DNA from 4 places in the Streptomyces sp. NPDC013157 genome. Region 1 is predicted to be linked to each of the others. Evidence: riboswitches for the same ligand, from Rfam matches in the RefSeq annotation. Region 1 holds a riboswitch; each other region holds the start of a gene.
The links. Region 1 has a riboswitch for cyclic di-AMP ahead of ACFY6U_RS04790 (M23 family metallopeptidase). Riboswitches for the same ligand answer to the same signal wherever they lie in the genome.
Positions count from the first base shown of each region.

Region 2: it holds a riboswitch for cyclic di-AMP, as region 1 does, so the genes downstream of both, ACFY6U_RS42085 (transglycosylase family protein) here and ACFY6U_RS04790 (M23 family metallopeptidase) in region 1, are expected to answer to the same signal.
Region 3: it holds a riboswitch for cyclic di-AMP, as region 1 does, so the genes downstream of both, ACFY6U_RS42600 (C40 family peptidase) here and ACFY6U_RS04790 (M23 family metallopeptidase) in region 1, are expected to answer to the same signal.
Region 4: it holds a riboswitch for cyclic di-AMP, as region 1 does, so the genes downstream of both, ACFY6U_RS31125 (M23 family metallopeptidase) here and ACFY6U_RS04790 (M23 family metallopeptidase) in region 1, are expected to answer to the same signal.

Region 1 covers NZ_JBIBAK010000001.1:1,071,207-1,075,819, reverse strand. The annotation lists gene ACFY6U_RS04795 (M16 family metallopeptidase) at 1-1,315, shown strand, start outside; cyclic di-AMP (ydaO/yuaA leader) riboswitch at 1,508-1,671, shown strand; gene ACFY6U_RS04790 (M23 family metallopeptidase) at 1,684-2,439, shown strand; gene ACFY6U_RS04785 (GntR family transcriptional regulator) at 2,825-3,520, shown strand; gene ACFY6U_RS04780 (HPr family phosphocarrier protein) at 3,827-4,108, opposite strand; gene ACFY6U_RS04775 (GNAT family N-acetyltransferase) at 4,285-4,613, shown strand, end outside.
Region 2 covers NZ_JBIBAK010000019.1:163,034-167,646, reverse strand. The annotation lists gene ACFY6U_RS42095 (septum formation initiator family protein) at 1-229, opposite strand, end outside; gene eno (phosphopyruvate hydratase) at 338-1,624, opposite strand; gene ACFY6U_RS42085 (transglycosylase family protein) at 2,027-2,710, opposite strand; cyclic di-AMP (ydaO/yuaA leader) riboswitch at 2,715-2,888, opposite strand; gene ACFY6U_RS42080 (transglycosylase family protein) at 3,071-4,081, opposite strand; gene ACFY6U_RS42075 (cytochrome P450) at 4,282-4,613, opposite strand, start outside.
Region 3 covers NZ_JBIBAK010000020.1:4,037-8,649, reverse strand. The annotation lists gene ACFY6U_RS42620 (8-amino-7-oxononanoate synthase) at 1-744, shown strand, start outside; gene ACFY6U_RS42615 (DUF397 domain-containing protein) at 856-1,083, opposite strand; gene ACFY6U_RS42610 (helix-turn-helix transcriptional regulator) at 1,093-1,953, opposite strand; gene ACFY6U_RS42605 (ATP-binding protein) at 2,166-2,624, shown strand; gene ACFY6U_RS42600 (C40 family peptidase) at 2,658-3,131, opposite strand; cyclic di-AMP (ydaO/yuaA leader) riboswitch at 3,135-3,319, opposite strand; gene ACFY6U_RS42595 (hypothetical protein) at 3,681-3,989, opposite strand; gene ACFY6U_RS42590 (ATP-dependent Clp protease proteolytic subunit) at 3,997-4,613, opposite strand, start outside.
Region 4 covers NZ_JBIBAK010000012.1:23,114-27,726, reverse strand. The annotation lists gene ACFY6U_RS31140 (MarR family winged helix-turn-helix transcriptional regulator) at 1-215, opposite strand, end outside; gene ACFY6U_RS31135 (dihydrofolate reductase family protein) at 347-1,477, shown strand; tRNA gene ACFY6U_RS31130 (tRNA-Met) at 1,616-1,689, shown strand; cyclic di-AMP (ydaO/yuaA leader) riboswitch at 2,015-2,175, shown strand; gene ACFY6U_RS31125 (M23 family metallopeptidase) at 2,183-3,217, shown strand; gene ACFY6U_RS31120 (aldo/keto reductase) at 3,392-4,354, shown strand.

The sequences.
Region 1 (4,613 bases):
CCCCGAGCGCGCCACCCTGGACAACGGCCTGACCGTGCTGCGCTGCCACCGCCCCGGCCAGCAGGTCGTCGCCGTCGAGGTGCTCCTGGACGCGCCCCTGGACGCCGAGCCGGCCGGCCTGGACGGCGTCGCCACGATCATGGCGCGCGCCTTCTCCGAGGGCACCGACAAGCACGCGGCCGAGGAGTACGCCGCCGAGCTGGAGCGGGCCGGTGCCACCCTCGACGCGCACGCCGACCACCCCGGCGTCCGCGTCAGCCTGGAGGTCCCCGCCTCCCGGCTGGCCAAGGGCCTCGGGCTGCTCTCCGACGCCCTGAGGGCGCCCGCCTTCGCCGAGAGCGAGGTCGAGCGGCTGGTCCGCAACCGCCTCGACGAGATCCCGCACGAGCTGGCCAACCCCAGCCGCCGGGCCGCCAAGGAGCTCTACAAGGAGCTGTTCCCGTCGACCGCGCGGATGTCCCGTCCGCGCCAGGGCACCGAGGACACCGTCGAGAAGATCGACGCGGCCGCCGTCCGCGCGTTCTACGACCGGCACGTCCGGCCCGCCACGGCCACCGCGGTCGTCGTCGGCGACCTGACCGGCATCGACCTGGACGAGCTGCTCGGCGAGACCCTGGGCGCCTGGCGTGGCTCCACCGCGCAGCCCCGCCCGGTCCCGCCGGTGACCGCCGACGACACCGGCCGGGTCGTGATCGTGGACCGCCCCGGCGCCGTCCAGACCCAGCTCCTCATCGGCCGCGTCGGCTCCGACCGGCACGACCGCGTCTGGCCCGCCCAGGTGCTCGGCACCTACTGCCTGGGCGGCACCCTCACCTCCCGCCTGGACCGCGTCCTGCGCGAGGAGAAGGGCTACACCTACGGCGTCCGTTCCTTCGGGCAGGTCCTGCGGTCCGCCCCCGACGGCACCGGCGCGTCCATGCTGGCCATCAGCGGCTCGGTGGACACCCCGAACACCGGCCCGGCCCTGCTGGACCTGTGGACGGTGCTGCGCACGCTCGCCGCCGAGGGCCTCACGGACGCCGAGCGCGACGTGGCCGTGCAGAACCTCGTCGGGGTGGCTCCGCTCAAGTACGAGACGGCGGCGGCCGTCGCCGGCACCCTGGCCGACCAGGTCGAGCAGCACCTGCCCGACGACTTCCAGGCCACGCTGTACCGGCAACTCGCCAACACGGGCACCGTGGAGGCCACCGCGGCGGTCGTGAACGCCTTCCCGGTGGACCGCCTGGTGACCGTCCTCGTCGGGGACGCGGCACAGATCAAGGAGCCCGTCGAGGCGCTCGGGATCGGCGAAGTCACGGTCGTCGCCGCCGAGTAGCGGCACGCGCGTGTGCGGAGCCCTGGTGACCACCCGGTCACCGGGGCTCTGGAATGTCCGAATTGGGGCGGAGGTTGCCTGTCTGCCCTGTGGGATGCGCGACAAAAACAGGGTTCCGTTTGAGCATTGAAGGCGGGCCCTCGTAGGTTCTTCCGGGCTGTCCGTCAGGCATCGCGCCGCGTCCGCGGCACCGGACAGCCATCGCCGAGTCCCCGTACGGCGCGAGCCAGGGGAGCCGGGGACCCACGCAGTCCCTGGGGTGAATCGGGCGCCCGCGCGTGTCGCGAGGGGGCCCGTAGGAGACCTTCCTGCTCCGAACCCGTCAGCTAACCCGGTAGGCGAGAGGGAAGGAAAGGACCAGCCTCTACATGGCGTTCATGTGCGCCTCCGGGAAGCACCGTCGTCCCGGCCGGGTGAAGCGCACCACCGCGCAGGCCGCCGGTATCGCGGCCCTCACCACCACGGGTGTCATCGGCACCGTCTCCGCCGCTCCGGCGCTCGCCGCCGAGAACTCCGTCGAGCAGACCGGCCTCACCCCGGTCATCACGATCAGTGACTCCGTCGCCGAGCAGATCGACGCCCAGGCCGCCGCCCAGAAGGCGGTCGCCGAGCGCAAGGCGGCCGAGGAGGCCGCCCGCAAGAAGGCCGCGGAGCAGGCCGCAAAGGAGCGCGCGGCCAAGGTACGCGCCGCCCGCGAGGCCGAGCGCAAGCGCCTCAACACCTTCGTCGCGCCGGTCAGCGACTCCTACGTCTCCACCGGCTACAAGACCGGCGGCTCCCTGTGGTCCTCGGGCGCCCACACCGGCATCGACTTCCACGCCGCGAGCGGTACGGTCGTGCACGCCGTCGGCACCGGCACGGTCGTCTCCACGGGCTGGGGCGGGGCGTACGGCAACGAGATCGTCATCAAGATGGCCGACGGCATGTACACCCAGTACGGCCACCTGTCGTCCATCGGCGTCTCGGTGGGCCAGAAGGTCACCCCGGGCCAGCAGATAGGTCTCTCCGGCGCGACCGGCAACACGACCGGCCCCCACCTCCACTTCGAGGCCCGTACGACCCCCGAGTACGGCTCCGACGTCGACCCGGTCGCCTACCTCCGCAAGCACGGCGTGAACGTCTGACGAGAGCCGGACAGGAGCGCCGCGCCGGGACCGACGTGGTCGCGATGCGTGCGGGTGCGTCGTGGCTGGTCGCGCAGTTCCCCGCGCCCCCGAAGGGGTGCTGCGCCTGACGCCCCTGGAAGGGGCGCGGGGAACTGCGCGAGCAACCCCCACGCACCCGCACCCGACCACCGAGGCGGACCGCTGCCAGTCCGGCGACAACAACTCGTGAGATGTTCCGGAGCCCCGGCCCCCACGCCGGGGCTTTCGTCGTTTTCGTGCCCCCGCTGTCCAAAATATATCCCTGGATTCCGGCCCCCCGTCGGAAATTCCGGCTCATTGCAATAGAGTCACGGAACGGGCGCCACTCGGCGGCGTTTCACGGGGATTAAGGCGGAGGTCGGACATGCGTATTCCGGCGCACTCGGTATGCACGGCGATCCGGGACGACATCGTCGCGGGTGTCTACGAGCGCGGCAGCCGGCTCACCGAGGAACTCCTGGCCCGCCGTTACGGGGTCTCGCGCGTCCCCGTCCGCGAGGCCCTGCGCACCCTGGAGGCCGAGGGCTTCGTCGTGACGCGCCGGCACGCGGGCGCGTGCGTGGCCGAACCGACCGAGCAGGAGGCCGCCGACCTGCTGGAGATGCGCATGCTCCTGGAGCCGCTCGGTGCCTCCCGGGCCGCCCAGCGCCGCACCGAGGCCCACCTCAAGGTGCTGCGCGGACTGGTCAGGCTGGGGCAGGAGCGGGCCAGGCGGGGCAACAGCGAGGACCTGCGCTCGCTGGGCGGCTGGTTCCACGAGACCCTTGCGCAGGCCTCCGGCAGCCACGCCCTGACCTCGACGCTCACCCAGCTCCGCCACAAGATCGCCTGGATGTACACCGTGGAGACGCCGGCCAACCCCGTGGAGTCCTGGACGGAGCACGGCGCCATCGTGGACGCCGTGGCGCGCGGCGACGGCGACCGCGCCCGGGCGATCACGGCCCTGCACACCGAGCGCTCGGCGGTCTCCCACCGGCTGCGCTTTCCCGGCGCCACCGAACGGGCGAACGGTGTGAGGACTTCGCAACATCCCGTAAACGTGTCGGGCCTGCGGCATTAACACGCGCGCCGTATACAAAGGGGTGTTATTCGGCGGGGGCTGTTTTCCGTGCCCGAATTCACGCGCGTCAGGAATTAGCGGTCGCGCTTCTTTCGTGTGCGCGCGGTAAAGCCGGGCGTCCGGGTCTTCACAAACTCCGGGACGGGGTCGTCGTAAAGCCGTGGGCGGTCCCGTCGTGAAGTCATGTGCGGCTGTCATGGAATTGCGGCATGTGACGGCCGGCCCGGGTGGGGCGGCGGGAACGCGGCGAGGCCGCGCCACCCCCGAGGGGGTGGCGCGGCCTCGGACCGTGCGGGCGGCGGGTGCTCAGACGGTCTCGGGGAGCTCCTCGAGACCCTCGGCGACCAGCTTGGCCAGGCGGTCGAGGGCGGCGTCGGCGCCCTCGGCGTCGGAGGCGAGGACGATCTCCTCGCCGCCCTGGGCGCCCAGCCCCAGGACAGCCAGCATGGAGGCCGCGTTGACGGGGTTGCCGTCGGCCTTGGCGATCGTCACCGGGATACCTGCGGCCGTGGCGGCCCGGACGAAGATGGAAGCGGGGCGGGCGTGGAGGCCCTCGGCCCAGCCGACGTTGACGCGGCGCTCAGCCATGTGATGCTGCCCTTCGGTGTTCAGGGTTGTCTAGACCAGTTTCCCATATCGTGAAGCATGCCCGGAGGGGGCGTGAACCCCTCCGGGTGTGTCGTCGGACCGCGGCCTCGGTCCGACGTCCGTCCTCCACAGACTGCCTCGCGCCGTTGTCGGACGCGAGCCGTACTCTGGGGCCCATGCAGACCCCGGCGGACCCGCAGGACCGGCACGAGTACCCGTCCCACTGGGAGGCTGACGTGGTGCTGCGCGACGGGGGTACCGCGCGCATCCGGCCCATCACCGTTGATGACGCCGAGCGCCTGGTCAGCTTCTACGAGCAGGTCTCGGACGAGTCGAAGTACTACCGCTTCTTCGCGCCCTACCCCAGGCTCTCCGCCAAGGACGTCCACCGCTTCACGCACCACGACTTTGTGGACAGGGTGGGACTCGCGGCCACCATCGGCGGCGAGTTCATCGCAACCGTACGCTATGACCGCATTGGCGCCGACGGGACGCCCGCCTCCGC
Region 2 (4,613 bases), on a different contig from region 1:
GTTCGAGGTCGGAGATCTCGGCGCGCTGGGAGACGTACTGCCGCATCGGATAGGCGAGCGCGACGACCATCGTGCACAGCACGATCGCGAGCAGCGCGGCGCGGCCGGTGAGCCGGGAGCGCCGGGCCTGGCGCCTGGTCTGGGAACGGTAGACCCGGGCAGCCGTCTGCTCGCCGAGCAGCTTGAGCCTGGTCGCGGTGGAGAACCGGTCCCGGTCCTTCACGGCCATGTCCCCGCCTCCCTGGTCGCCCTGATACATGCGTACGTCCCCGGACACGGTACGGGACCGGGTACGGGGACGTACGTACGACTGGCTAAGCCTTACCCTCTAGCGGGCTCAGCCCTTGAAGCGGGGGAACGCGCTGCGGCCCGCGTACACCGCCGCGTCGTCGAGGATCTCCTCGATGCGCAGCAGCTGGTTGTACTTGGCGACGCGCTCGGAGCGGGCCGGGGCGCCGGTCTTGATCTGGCCGCAGTTGGTGGCGACGGCGAGGTCGGCGATGGTGACGTCCTCGGTCTCGCCGGAGCGGTGCGACATCATGCACTTGAAGCCGTTGCGCTGGGCGAGCTCGACGGCGTCCAGGGTCTCGGTGAGCGAACCGATCTGGTTCACCTTCACCAGCAGGGCGTTGGCGGTGCCCTCCTCGATGCCGCGGGCCAGGCGCTCCGGGTTGGTGACGAACAGGTCGTCGCCGACGATCTGCACCTTGTCGCCGAGCTTGTCGGTGAGGACCTTCCAGCCCGCCCAGTCGTCCTCGAACAGCGGGTCCTCGATGGAGACCAGCGGGTAGGAGGCGACGAGCTCCTCGTAGTACTCGGTCATCTCGGCGGCCGAGCGGGACTTGCCCTCGAACTCGTACTTGCCGTCCTTGTAGAACTCGGACGCGGCGACGTCGAGCGCGAGCGCGATCTGCTCGCCGGGGACGTAACCGGCCTGCTTGATGGCCTCCAGGATGAGGTCGAGCGCGGCGCGGTTCGACTCCAGGTTCGGGGCGAAGCCGCCCTCGTCGCCGAGGCCGGTGGCCAGACCCTTGCCCTTCAGGACCTTCTTCAGGGTGTGGTAGACCTCGGCACCCCAGCGCAGCGCCTCGGAGAAGGACTCCGCGCCGATCGGGGCGATCATGAACTCCTGGATGTCGACGTTGGAGTCCGCGTGCGAGCCGCCGTTGAGGATGTTCATCATCGGGACGGGCAGCAGGTGCGCGTTCGGGCCACCGAGGTAGCGGAACAGTGGCAGGTCGGACGCCTCGGAGGCGGCGTGCGCGACGGCGAGGGAGACACCGAGGATGGCGTTGGCGCCGAGCGAGCCCTTGTTGTCGGTGGCGTCCAGGTCGAACATGGCCTGGTCGATCAGGCGCTGCTCGGTGGCGTCGTAGCCGACGAGCTCCGGGCCGATCTGCTCGATGACGGCGAGGACGGCCTTCTCGACGCCCTTGCCCTGGTAGCGGTTGGGGTCGCCGTCACGGAGCTCGATGGCCTCGAAGGCACCGGTGGAGGCGCCGGACGGAACGGCGGCACGACCCGTGCTGCCGTCGTCGAGGCCGACCTCGACCTCGACCGTGGGGTTGCCTCGGGAGTCCAGGATTTCCCGGGCTACGACGACGTCGATGGACGGCACGAGCATCTCCTTCTTGGGATGTGACGCTGGTTGTGCGGGGCGCACGTGGGCCTCGTCGGCCCTTGCTCAGCCTTGCGACTAGAGCCTAACCGTCCGAGGGCCGTCGGCCGGCACGACCGACCGGCCCGTGGACACACAGACGGTACTCATTGTTCATGCGCGGAACAAAGGGGGTCCCGATGAAGAACGGAAGAAGAGCGGGCCAAGAAGCGCGCCGGGAAGGGGCGGCAAAGAGAAACCCCGCCCCGGTGCGTACGGGGGAAAACGCACCGGAGCGGGGGCCCGCGGGGGACGGGGGTGACCCTCACGTGGTCTCCACTATGGGGACCACGGCTGTGTGGGAGCTGTGGTTCGGCTGGGCGCCGCTCAATACTTTCGGCGGCCGCGCCGCGCGCTGCGTCAGGTGCCCTACTTCAGGTGCAGCTGCTGGCCCGGGTAGATGAAGTCGGCGTCGTCGACGATGTCCTTGTTCAGCTTGAACAGCGCCTGCCAGCCGCCCTTGACCTTGTGCTTCTCGGCGATCGAGCTGAGGGTGTCGCCCTTGACGACCTTGTACTCGCCGTCGCCCTTCTTGACCTTCTTGCCGGTCGGGGTGGTGACGGTCTTCTTGGCGGCCGGGCGCTCGGCGGAGCGGGAGGCGGCCTGGGTGTCGGTCGAGCGGGTGCTGCTGCTCGACGAGCTGGAGCCGGAGGAGCTGCTGGAGCTGCCGCCGGTGTAGGTGGCGCTGGACAGGCCCGTGCCGCAGACCGGCCAGGCGCCCTTGCCCTGGGCGGCGAGGACCTTCTCGGCGATCTGGATCTGCTGCGCCTTGGTGGCCTGGTTGGCCTGCGCGGCGTACTGCGTGCCGCCGTACGCGGCCCAGGTGGAGGCGGAGAACTGCAGACCGCCGTAGTAGCCGTTGCCGGTGTTGATGGCCCAGTTGCCGCCGGACTCGCACTGGGCGACGGCGTCCCACTCGGAGGCGGTGGCGGCGGAGGCGCTGCCGGCCGCCATCAGCGGGGCGGCGACGGCGACGCCGGTGACACCGGCGACAGCGATGGCGCGGACGGCCTTGGACGGACGACGGTGCTTGCCCTTGCCGGAGAACAGCATGGATCGATCCCCTCACCGACGCCTGCGAGGTGAGCTGTCGGGTTCGGGCCGGTTGAGTTGCCCGGCCGCACACCGTGTGTCGGTGCGCGGCTTCACCCCGAGCCGGATCGGCAGCCTCAACTACCGGCCCCGGCGCTTACCTTGGGTCCCCCGCTCCTGCCTACGGCGCATGACGCGACGACTGTTCCCGGGCGGCCGCTGGCAGGACTCGGCGTTGCGACGGCCGGGGCTCGTGGTGACGAGCGGCCTTGACCGTAAACAGGCCATCAGGTGAATTTCAAAGATGATCAGGGCTTCTGAGACTCATCCCACACTTTCACCAAAACGGACATTCAACTCGAAGCGGGATGTCAACTCCCGCTACTTTTCGTCCGATTCGCTGCCGAGTTTCAGGGTCTGACCGGGGGTGATGGCGTTCGGGTCGGTGCCGATGTCGGCCTTGTTCGCGGCGTAGAGCGCGCGCCATCCGCCGTCGAGGTCAAGGGAGTCGGCGATGGAGGCGAGGGTGTCGCCGTCGCGGACGATATAGGTGCCGGCATCGCGGGAGGCATGGCGGCCGGAGGAGGTGACACTCTGACCGTTTGTCACGCTTTCGTCCGCCGAGCCGCCGCGGTGCTTGCCGCCACTGCTGACGGCTCCCGTGTCGACCAGGCTCCAAGAGCCGCCGGTCTGCCACGAATTGTCCGAGTCGTCGGTCCCGGAGGTGACGGGACTCTCGCTCGCCTTCGAGGCGCCGGAGCCTGCGTCGGAGTCGGATGATTCCGACTTGTCCGTCTTGTTGGACTTGCTGGAACTGCCCCCCTTGGAGCCGTTGTCGGCACTCTCACTCGGAGAGGGGGCGGCCGAGTCGTTCCCGGAGTCCGTGGCGCCCGAAGACGAGTCGGAGCCGGAAGAGGAGGACGAGTCCGACAGTCCGGAGGACGAGTCCGACGAGTCGGAGGAACCGGACGAATCGCCCGAGTCGCCGAGTCCCGTGTCGACGTTCACCGAGGCGTCGTCGGACGAGAGGCCGGCGAGCAGGGCGCAGGTCCGCCAGGGCTTGGTGCCCTGGTCGGCGAGTATCTTCTCGGCGACCGCGATCTGCTGCGAACGGCTCGCCTGGTCCGGCGTGCCGGCGTACTCCAGTCCCCCGTACTTGCTCCAGTCGTCCAGGGACATCTGGAGGCCGCCGTAGTAGCCGGTGCCGTTGTCGGCGCTCCAGGAGCCGCCGCTCTCGCACTCGGCCACCTGGTCCCAGGTCGACCCGTCGGCCGCGCTGGCGTTCACCGCACCGAGGAGCGGGATGGCGATGGCGGAGCCGGTCACCCCGGCCGCGACGAGGAGTGCCGGAGCCTGGCGGGGGCGACGGTGACGACCGTTCCCGGAGAGCATGCGGAAACCTTTCGAGCGACAGCGGTGACCGGCGCGACGGTTCCCGCAGGGGCGCCGCGCTGATGGGTGAACGTATCGGCAGACGATCACTTGTCACAAGTTAATGCCGCGTAGATCACGTGAAGATCACAGACTTGAACGTCGGTCACCTTTTACCCGTACGGGCCGGTACAAGCCTCGGCGAGGGCCTTCTGGGGGCTTCAGCGACCGGCCGGCGTGAACTCCACGGGCAGGGTGCGCAGTCCGCGCATGATGAGCCCGCCGCGCCACCGCAACTCGCTCTCGTCCACCGCGAGTCGCAGGTCGGGGAGGCGGGTGAGGAGGCCGGCGAGTGCGGTCTGCCCCTCCAGGCGGGCGAGCGGGGCCCCGAGGCAGTAGTGGATGCCGTGGCCGTAGCCGAGGTGCTGGTTGTCCCGCCGGGCGAGGTCGAGGGTGTCCGGCTCGGCGAACCGCTCCGGGTCCCGGTCGGCCGCGGCCAGGACGACCAGGACCGGGTCGCCGGGCGCGATGCGCTGCCCGCCGATGTCGACCG
Region 3 (4,613 bases), on a different contig from region 1:
GGCTGTCGGCTGGCCCGGGGGGCCACCCAGGTCGTCGGGCACGCCGACCCGGACGGCGTGCGCAAGGCCCTCGGGACGCACGAGGGCCCCGCCGTGGTCGTCTCCGACACGGTGTTCTCCGTGGACGGGGACGCGGCACCGCTGGCCGCACTGGCCGAGGCGTGCCGGGAGCACGGTGCCGGGCTGCTCGTCGACGACGCCCACGGGCTCGGGGTCCTCGGGGACGGCGGGCGGGGCGCGCCGGACGCGGCCGGGCTCTCCGGAGCCGAGGACGTGGTGGTCACGGCGACCCTGTCGAAGTCGCTGGGCAGTCAGGGCGGGGTCGTGCTGGGCCCGGCCCGGGTGATCGACCACCTCGTCAACGCGGCCCGGACCTTCATCTTCGACACCGGCCTGGCCCCCGCCGCGGCGGGGGCGGCCCTGGCGGCCCTGCGGCTGCTGCGCCGCGAGCCCGGACGTGCGGCCCGGGCCCGCGAGGTGGCCGCGGAACTGCACGCACGGCTGACCGCCGCGGGTCTGGAAGCGGTACGTCCGGACGCCGCGGTGGTCTCCGTGCGGGCCCCGTCCCCGGAGCAGGCCGTGCAGTGGGCGGCCGACTGCCGGACGGCAGGCCTGGCCGTGGGCTGTTTCCGTCCGCCGTCGGTGCCGGACGGCATCTCACGGCTCAGGCTGACCGCCCGTGCGGACCTCTCCGGGGCCGAGATCGAACGCGCTGTACATGTGATCGGCAAGACGCGACCATGAGTCGGCGTGACACGGCCGGGCCTGGCTCGCGAGCGGATACGGAGTCGGGGATGGATGGGGTACGAGTCTGATCCGTTTCGTTCGTGTCTGATCAGACTCTTCTGGGGCTGATCAGCCGGCGAACGCCGAAGTGAAACCCGCCCAGCTCTCGGGGGAGAAGAGCAGCGCGGGTCCGGCCGGAACCTTGGAGTCGCGCACGGCGAGCAGTCCGGCCGAGGGGCCGGAGCGCGGCCGTGCCGTCTCCACGCAGTTGTTCGCTCCGGTGCTGTAGCTGCTGCGCAGCCACCGCAGTCCGTGCAGATCAGCACTTGAAGGTACGTTCCGAGGCAGTGCAGTCATGGTGCCTCCTTACGCGCCGTCAGCTATTGCGGCGATGTAATCCAACGAGTCCTCGGGGGAAAGGGCGTGGATCCGGAGCGTGTCGAAGGCCTCCGTGTAGGCCTGGAGGTCTTCTTTCCGCTCCAGGTAGAGGCTACTCGTCAACTGGTCGATAACAACCACGTCCAGATCAGAAGTGCTCGGAAATGAGAAGATTACGAAAGGTCCGGTGATGCCGATATGCGCCCCGGCCGCGAACGGCAGCACCTGGAGCCGTACCTGGGGCAACCGGGCTGCCTCCACCAGCCGGGTCAACTGCCGCGTCATCACGCCCGGGCCACCCACCTCGCGCCGTAGCACCGCTTCGTCCAGCACCGCGTTCAGCTCCAGCGGCGGATCGTTGTGCAGCACGTCCTGCCTGGCCAGACGCACCTCCACCAGGGTGTCCAGGGCCTCGTCGTCGGGCCCGTCCATGGCCGCCCGGGTCACCGCACGCGCGTACTCGGGGGTCTGCAGCAACCCCGGCACGACCAGGGTCTCCAGCGTGCGCATCGCGCCTGCCTGCGACTCCAGGCTGATGAAATCGCGGTAGGCGGGCGGCAGGACCCCCCGATAGGCGTGCCACCAGTGGTGCCGTCCCGCCGTGTCCTCCGACCCCGCCAACACCAGCAGCAACTCGCGCAGTTGCCCCTCGACCACGCCGTAGGCGTCCAGGAGTAACCGCACATCGGCCGGTTTCACACCGCTGGCGCCGGTCTCGATCCGGCTCACTTTCGACTGATGCCAGCCCACCAGACGGGCGGCCTCACCGCTCGTGAGGCCGGCGCCGGTGCGCAGAGTGCGCAGTTCGGCGCCCAGTTTGCGGCGGCGCACCGCGGGACCGTTCTGCATGGGCTACTCCTTACTCCTTCCGAGCCGCCCAAATACGGTCTGAGGTCGCAGAGTTCACCGCTTCGAGCGACAGATATATGCATATCTTGGTGGATCGCTCCCCGTGACCGGCCCGGTAATGGCAGTCTGGCGAAGAAGCACCAGTCCGGGACCGTACTCGAACCATCCGCTCCGTGTCGGACTCCGGTCCCGAGGAAAGGGACGACGTCGCCATGGCAGACCACCTGGAAGCATCCGTCACTCTGCCGAGCGATCCCGCCTCGGTCTACGCCGCCCGCTCCTATGTGCTGGACACGCTCGCGGAGTGGGGGCTGCCGCCGGAGACGGAGACCGCGGACACCGTCCGCCTCATCGTCTCCGAACTCGCCACCAACGCCGTGCAGCACACCTTCGGGCAGTCACCCACCTTCACGGTGGACCTCGTGCTCGACCGGGACGAGCAGCTGCGCATCGGCGTCACGGACAGTCATCCGCGCTTCCCCAAGAGACTCCCCGCCGCGGTCCAGCAGGACAACGGGCGGGGCATGGTCATCATCCGCTGGCTGACCGCCGAGTGCGGCGGCAAGCTCCGGGTACGCCCCACCGGGGAGGGCGGCAAGACCGTCTCCATCGAACTGCCCTGGACGGTCCCGGCCGGCACCGCCACCGCGGCCGGCCAGCAGGAGCCGTAGCCCTGAGCTCCTGCCGGCCCGCTCACGGTGGGGTCAGCTGACCCGGCCGTACCAGACGCTGCGCGTCCAGATCTTCTGGAGCTTCACCACGTCCCCGGTCTTCGGGGCGTGCCAGATCTTTCCCTTCCCGGCGTAGATGCCGACGTGGTACACGCTGGAACCCGAGTGGAAGAAGACCAGGTCCCCGGCCTTGCGGTTGCCGGCCGAGATGTGACGGGTCTTGTTGTACTGCTGGGCCGCCGTTCGCGGCAGGGTCTTGCCCGCCTTCTTGAACGAGTACAGCGTCAGCCCGGAGCAGTCGAACCTGTTCGGTCCGGTGGCACCCCACCTGTAGGGCGCGCCCTTCTTCGAGGCGGCGACCTGAAGTGCCTTCGTCGCCATCGTGGCGGCCGAGGCATCGGAAGCGACGCCCGGGATCACGATCGAGCCGCCCACGGCGGCGATGGTCAGTGCCGAGGCCGTACCGGCCCGGGCCATCAGCGACGGAACACGATTGAGCGCAGTCATGCGCAACCCTTCGTCAGCCGCCTGTGAAGGATGACCTGTCGGATTCGGGCTGGCGAAGTTGCCCGGCCGTGTTGCCACGGCTTCACCCCAAGGGCTGCTCGGCCCGGTCATGGCGCGACCTTGCCGGCGACCCGTCGTGCTTGGGTCCTCCACTCCTGCCGATGCACTTCTGTCGACGGGTCAATCCGGGCGGCGGCAGGACTCGGCGTCCGCCCGGACCGCCCCGCCGCTGTGGCGGGGGCTTGTCGTCAGACAGGGATCTTCACTCACTCGTGTCCGAAAATCCCAACGGAATCGGGGATTTGTGGGGTTACTCACCACCCACCCGTTCGGGTGGACAGTCCTGTGTTCGATTCTCCGTCAACTGCCCTGCGTAGCCCCGGACCTGCGCGGAAGCCGCTCGCGGGCACCCCCGCGCAGGCAACTTGAGCGGTCCTCGCGGTCAGGTAAAACCACGCCACACTCCGCCGGACGGCGGTAACCCCTTTGGATCGTTTCGACTCCGGCCCACTCGCCGTGTCGACGCGTGGGGCCGGAGTCCGGCGGGTGTCACCGTACGCAGTCGGGCGGGAGTACGACGCGAGCGGTCCGGCGCTCGCCGTCGAGCACCCGCAACGCCCGTGCCAGCGTGTCCCCGTGAAGCTCCGTCTCGCCCCGCTGATGCATCAGGGCCAGCGCGTCACGCAGCTCGGACGCCGCGCGCACCAGCGCCTGCGCGGCGCGCAGCCCGCGGTAGGTGTCCTCGTTCTGCGCCGGATTGATCCGGCCCAGCCAATCCACCACGTCCAGGTAACGGTCGATCAGCTCGCCCTCGGCGCGGGTCAGCGCGGGCAGCGGAGGAAGCTCCGGCGGCAGCATCGGCGGCTCACCCCGCGTCCGGCAGGCCGAGCGAGGGACGGCGGGTGGGCATCACCCGGTCCACCAGCCCGTACGCCAGCGCTTGCGGTGCGTCCAGGACCAGGTCCCGCTCCAGATCCCGGTGCACCTGTTCCGCCGTGCGCCCGGTGTGCCGGACGAGCATCCGTTCGAGCATCGCCCGGACCCGGTCCAACTCCTCGGCCTGGATGGCCAGATCACTCGGCTGGCCCTGTACCGGTTCCGGCAGCGACGGCTGCTGGAGGACGATGCGCGCGCCGGGCAGCACGGACCGCTTGCCCGGCGTGCCGGCCGCCAGCAGTACGGCGGCCGACGCCCCGGCCTGCCCGAGGCAGACCGTCTCGACCTCGCAGGTCACGTACTGGACCGTGTCGTAGATCGCGGCCATCGCGCTGTAGGACCCGCCCGGGGAGTTGATGTACAGCGAGATGTCCCGCTCCGGAGCCGCGTACTCCAGGTACATGAGCTGCGCCATCACGTCGTTGGCCGAGACCTCGTCGACGGGCGTGCCGAGGAAGACGATCCGCTCCTCCAGCAGCTTCGAGTACGGATCCATGGTGCGATGCCCCGCGGTCGTGCGTTCCGTGAACTCGGGCAGGACATAGC
Region 4 (4,613 bases), on a different contig from region 1:
CGGCTCCGGGTGATCTTCGACTTCTCGGCGAGGTCGGTCATGCGCAGCTTGCGCTCCGGCGCCTCGGAGAGGTTGGCCAGAATGCCGTAGTACAGGTGCGGCATGCCGGCGTCCTGCTGGAGCTGCCGGTCGATCGCGTCCTCCAGGAGGTGCGTCGCCGCCATGTAGGCGCGCCAGGCGCGCTGCTCCTTCGGAGTGAGCCAGCGAGTCGTCATGGCTCCAGTGTAGGTTTGTTTCAAACTTTAACCAAGTGTCCGTGTCAGGGCAGCCGGGCCGACCCCGTCAGCCATCCGGCCGGTCCGGTCAGCCTGCCCGCCAGTCCGCCCGCCGAGAGTGAGCGCGTCCGATGCCGTACCCCTACGTCCTGCTGTCCGCCGCCGTCTCCCTCGACGGCTTCCTCGACGACACCGGCCCCGACCGGCTCCTGCTCTCCTCCCCCGCCGACTTCGACCGCGTCGACGAGGTACGGGCCTCCGTCGACGCCATCCTGATCGGCGCCGGCACCATCCGCGCGGACAACCCGCGGCTCCTGGTCAACTCCCCGGAGCGGCGCGCGGCCCGGACCGCCGCCGGCCGGCCCGAGTACCCCCTCAAGGTCACGGTCACGGCGACCGGCGACCTCGACCCGGACGCGAAGTTCTGGCACACCGGCGGCGAGAAGATCGTCTACACGACGGACGAGGGGGTACGGCGGGCCCGCGCCCTCGGGATCGCCGCCGACGTCGTCTCCCTCGGCGCCGACCTCGACTGGCGGCTGCTCCTGGAGCACCTGCACGACGTACGGGGCGTACGGCGCCTGATGGTCGAGGGCGGCGGCACCGTCCACACCCAGCTCCTCCAGCAGGGCCTGGCCGACGAGCTCCAGCTGGTCCTGGCCCCCCTCTTCGTCGGCGACCCGAAGGCGCCGCGGTTGTTCGGTCCCGGCGGGTACCAGGCCGGGCGGCTGCGGCTCCTGGAGACCCGCCGGATCGAGGACGTCGTCCTCATGCGCTACGAGCCCACGGCCCCCGGCACGGGCGGGTCGGTGTCCGCCGCGGACCGGCACTGGCTGCGGCTCGCCTGCGGACTGGCGGCCGAGTGCCCGCCCTCCCGGACCGCGTTCAGCGTGGGCGCGGTCGTCGTCGCGGCCGACGGCACGGAGCTGGCCCGCGGCCACTCCCGGGAGGCCGGCGACCCCGTGGTCCACGCGGAGGAGGCGGCCCTGGCGAAGATCCCCGCGGACGACCCCCGGCTGGCCGCGGCCACGGTCTACACCAGCCTCGAACCCTGCACCCACCGCGCCTCCCGCCCGCACCCCTGCGCCGAGCTGATCCTCCGGGCCGGGGTACGGCGGGTGGTGACGGCGTGGCGCGAACCGGACACGTTCGTGGCGGCGGCCGACGGGACGGGCGCGCTGCGGGAGGCGGGGGTGGAGGTGCTGGTGCTCGGGGAGTACGAGGGGGAGGCGAAGGCGCCCAACGCGCATCTGCTCGGCTGAGCGGGTCGGGGCGCGGTTTGCGGGTGCGGGTGCGTGGGGGTTGCCCGCGGTCAGGGACCTCCCCGCAGCCCCGTCGGCCTCGTGAGACTTAACCCGTGTGACTTCCCCTCTTCGGATGGCGTATGCTGGTGTCACCGACGCGGGGTGGAGCAGCTCGGTAGCTCGCTGGGCTCATAACCCAGAGGTCGCAGGTTCAAATCCTGTCCCCGCTACTGAAACCCAGGGCCGGAATCCGAGATTCAAGGATTCCGGCCCTGAGTCGTATCCAGATCCTGAGACGGCCCTGAGCGGGGCGCGGTCACGTTCGGTGTCCGGACGACCGCCCTGTGCATAACAACTGAGTCACCATCAAAACCTGTGTGACTCCTGAGGTGAGCGACGCGCACCGTCGACTCGACCGTTTTTGACCGGTCGTGGCAGGTAAGTCCAAGCTTTGAAAGCTTAATGATCAAGGCGAACAGCTTGGAATCTGATAGCCGGGTCTATTAACGTTCGATAACGCAGCGCGGTCGTCCCAGCCGTCACCCGAGACGGCTCCGTGCGCACGCGCCGAATCCCGCAAGGGAACCGGGGAACCACCACCTTGGGGTGAATCGCACGGCTACCGCCGGGTACGAAACGGCCGGTATACGCGCGTAGGAGACCTTCCCGCTCCGAACCCGTCAGCTAACCCGGTAGGCGGCGGAAGGAAAGGAGTGCGCCCGCGTGGCGTCCAACCCGCCTGCTCCGACAGCCCCGTTCGTGCCCAGCCAGCGTCAGCCCGACACCTTCGGCTACGGCGGCTACCGCACCGACGAGGGCCCTTTCGAGGAGTGGAACCCCACCGAGGAGTCCCTCTCCGCGGTACGCGGCCGGCACCGGGTCGCCAAGCAGAAGGGCGGCGGGCTCGCCCGCAGCTCCACGGTTCTCGGCGTCGGCGTCATAGCCGCCGTCGGCGCGGGCGGCATGGCCAGCGCCAACACCGGCAAGCCGCCGGTCTCCATCTCGCTGCCCGACCTCCCGTCCTCCGTCAGCTCGCTGCTCGGCGAGGACGGCGGCCACCAGGCCACCCGGACCGCGCTCAGCAGCGTCACGACGACCGCCACCGACGCGGACTCCTCCTCGTCCGACGCCGGTGAGGCGCTGCGCAGCCGGATCATCGCCCAGGCCGCGCAGCAGCAGAACCAGCTCGACACCAAGGCCAGCGCCAAGGCCGTCGCCGTCGCCGACCAGGCGGTCGCCGCAGCCGAGGCCAAGGCGGAGAAGGCGGCCGCCGCCAAGGCCGCCGACGCCAAGGAGAAGGCCGAGGCCTCCGCGAAGGAGAAGGCCGAGCAGGCCCGCCTCGCCGCGCTGGCCAAGCAGTACACGCTGCCCGTCGTCTCGTACACGATCACCGGCACCTTCGGCCAGGCCGGCTCCATGTGGTCCTCCGGCTACCACACCGGCCTCGACTTCGCCGCGCCCACCGGCACGCTGATCAAGGCCGTGCACAGCGGCACGGTCACCGAGGCGGGCTGGGCCGGCTCCTACGGCTACCGGACGATCATCACCCTCGACGACGGCACCGAACTGTGGTTCTGCCACCAGTCCTCGATCGGCGTCAAGGCCGGCCAGAAGGTCGCCACCGGCGACGTCATCGGCCGCGTGGGCGCCACCGGAAACGTCACCGGCCCGCACCTCCACCTGGAGGTCCACCCGAACGGCCAGGCCACCGCCATCGACCCGATGACCTGGCTGCGGGGCAAGGGCCTCAACCCCTGACCCTGGCTCCGGCCAGAACCCGGACCTCACTGACCGGCCCCCGGCGGCCCTGACGACAACCCCCGGCGTCAGGGCCGCCGGGCTGCCCGCCACGCCTCGCGGCGGCGGTCGCCTTTACAAGAACTTCGTGTTGCGTCGGCATGGGGTGCCGGGCGACGCGTGTTGAAGTCAGGCATGAGTGCTTCTTCCGCTTCCCCTTCCCTCCGCAAGCTCGGCGCCTCCGACCTGGAGGTCTTCCCGCTCGCCCTCGGCGGCAACGTCTTCGGCTGGACCGCCGACGAGGCCACCTCCTTCGCCGTCCTCGACGCGTACGCCGCCGCGGGCGGCAACTTCGTCGACACTGCCGACTCGTACACGGCGTGGATCGAGGGCAACAAGGGCGGCGAGTCCGAGACGATCATCGGCAAGTGGGTCAAGGCCCGCGGCAACCGCGCCGACGTCGTCATCGCGACGAAGGTCAGCCAGCACCCCGAGTACCCGGGCCTGTCCGCCGCCAACATCAGGGCCGCCGCCGACGCGTCCCTGCGCCGTCTCGGCACCGACCACATCGATCTGTACTACACGCACTTCGACAAGCCCGAGATCCCGGTCGAGGAGATCATCGGCGCGCTGGACGAGCTGGTGCGGGCGGGCAAGGTCCGGCACATCGCCGCGTCCAACATCACGCCGGAGCGGCTCCAGGAGTCCCTGGACTTCTCCGACCGCGAGGGCCTCGCCCGGTACGTCGCCCTCCAGCCCCACTACAACCTGGTCTCCCGCGACACCTACGAGGGCCCCCTCCAGGACCTGGCCTCCCGCACCGGTCTCGCGGCCGTCCCCTACTTCTCGCTGGCCGCCGGCTTCCTCACCGGCAAGTACCGCCCCGGTACGACGGTCGACAGCGCGCGAGCCGGCCGAGCCGCCCAGTACGCCGAGTCGGAGCGCGGCCAGAAGGTCCTGGCGGCCCTGGACGAGATCGCCGCGGCCCACGAGGCCCCGATCCCCACGGTCGCCCTGGCCTGGCTGGCGGCCCAGCCCACCATCACGGCCCCGATCGCCTCGGCCCGCACACTGGAGCAACTCCCGCCCCTGCTGGCCGTGGCGGACCTGAACCTGACGGACGAGGAACTGACGAAGCTGACGACGGCTTCCGCCTGACGGCCGCCTGCCCCCGGCTCCTCCGGTCCACCCTTCCGCCGCAACGGTGCTCGGCCACGACGGTCGAAGTCGGCGGGGCCGGGCAGGCCGGTACCCACCGTCGGAACGCCGGCCCGTCGCGGAGCACAGCGCCGTCGTGGGCCGGTCGCGCAGTTCCTCCCCCCCAGCCTTCGGCCGGGGGTACCCCCAGCGCCCCCAGGGGGTCTTCAACTGCTGCTCTTCAAAGTCGAGTGAGTGAGCGTAACCATGTGTGAGTGAG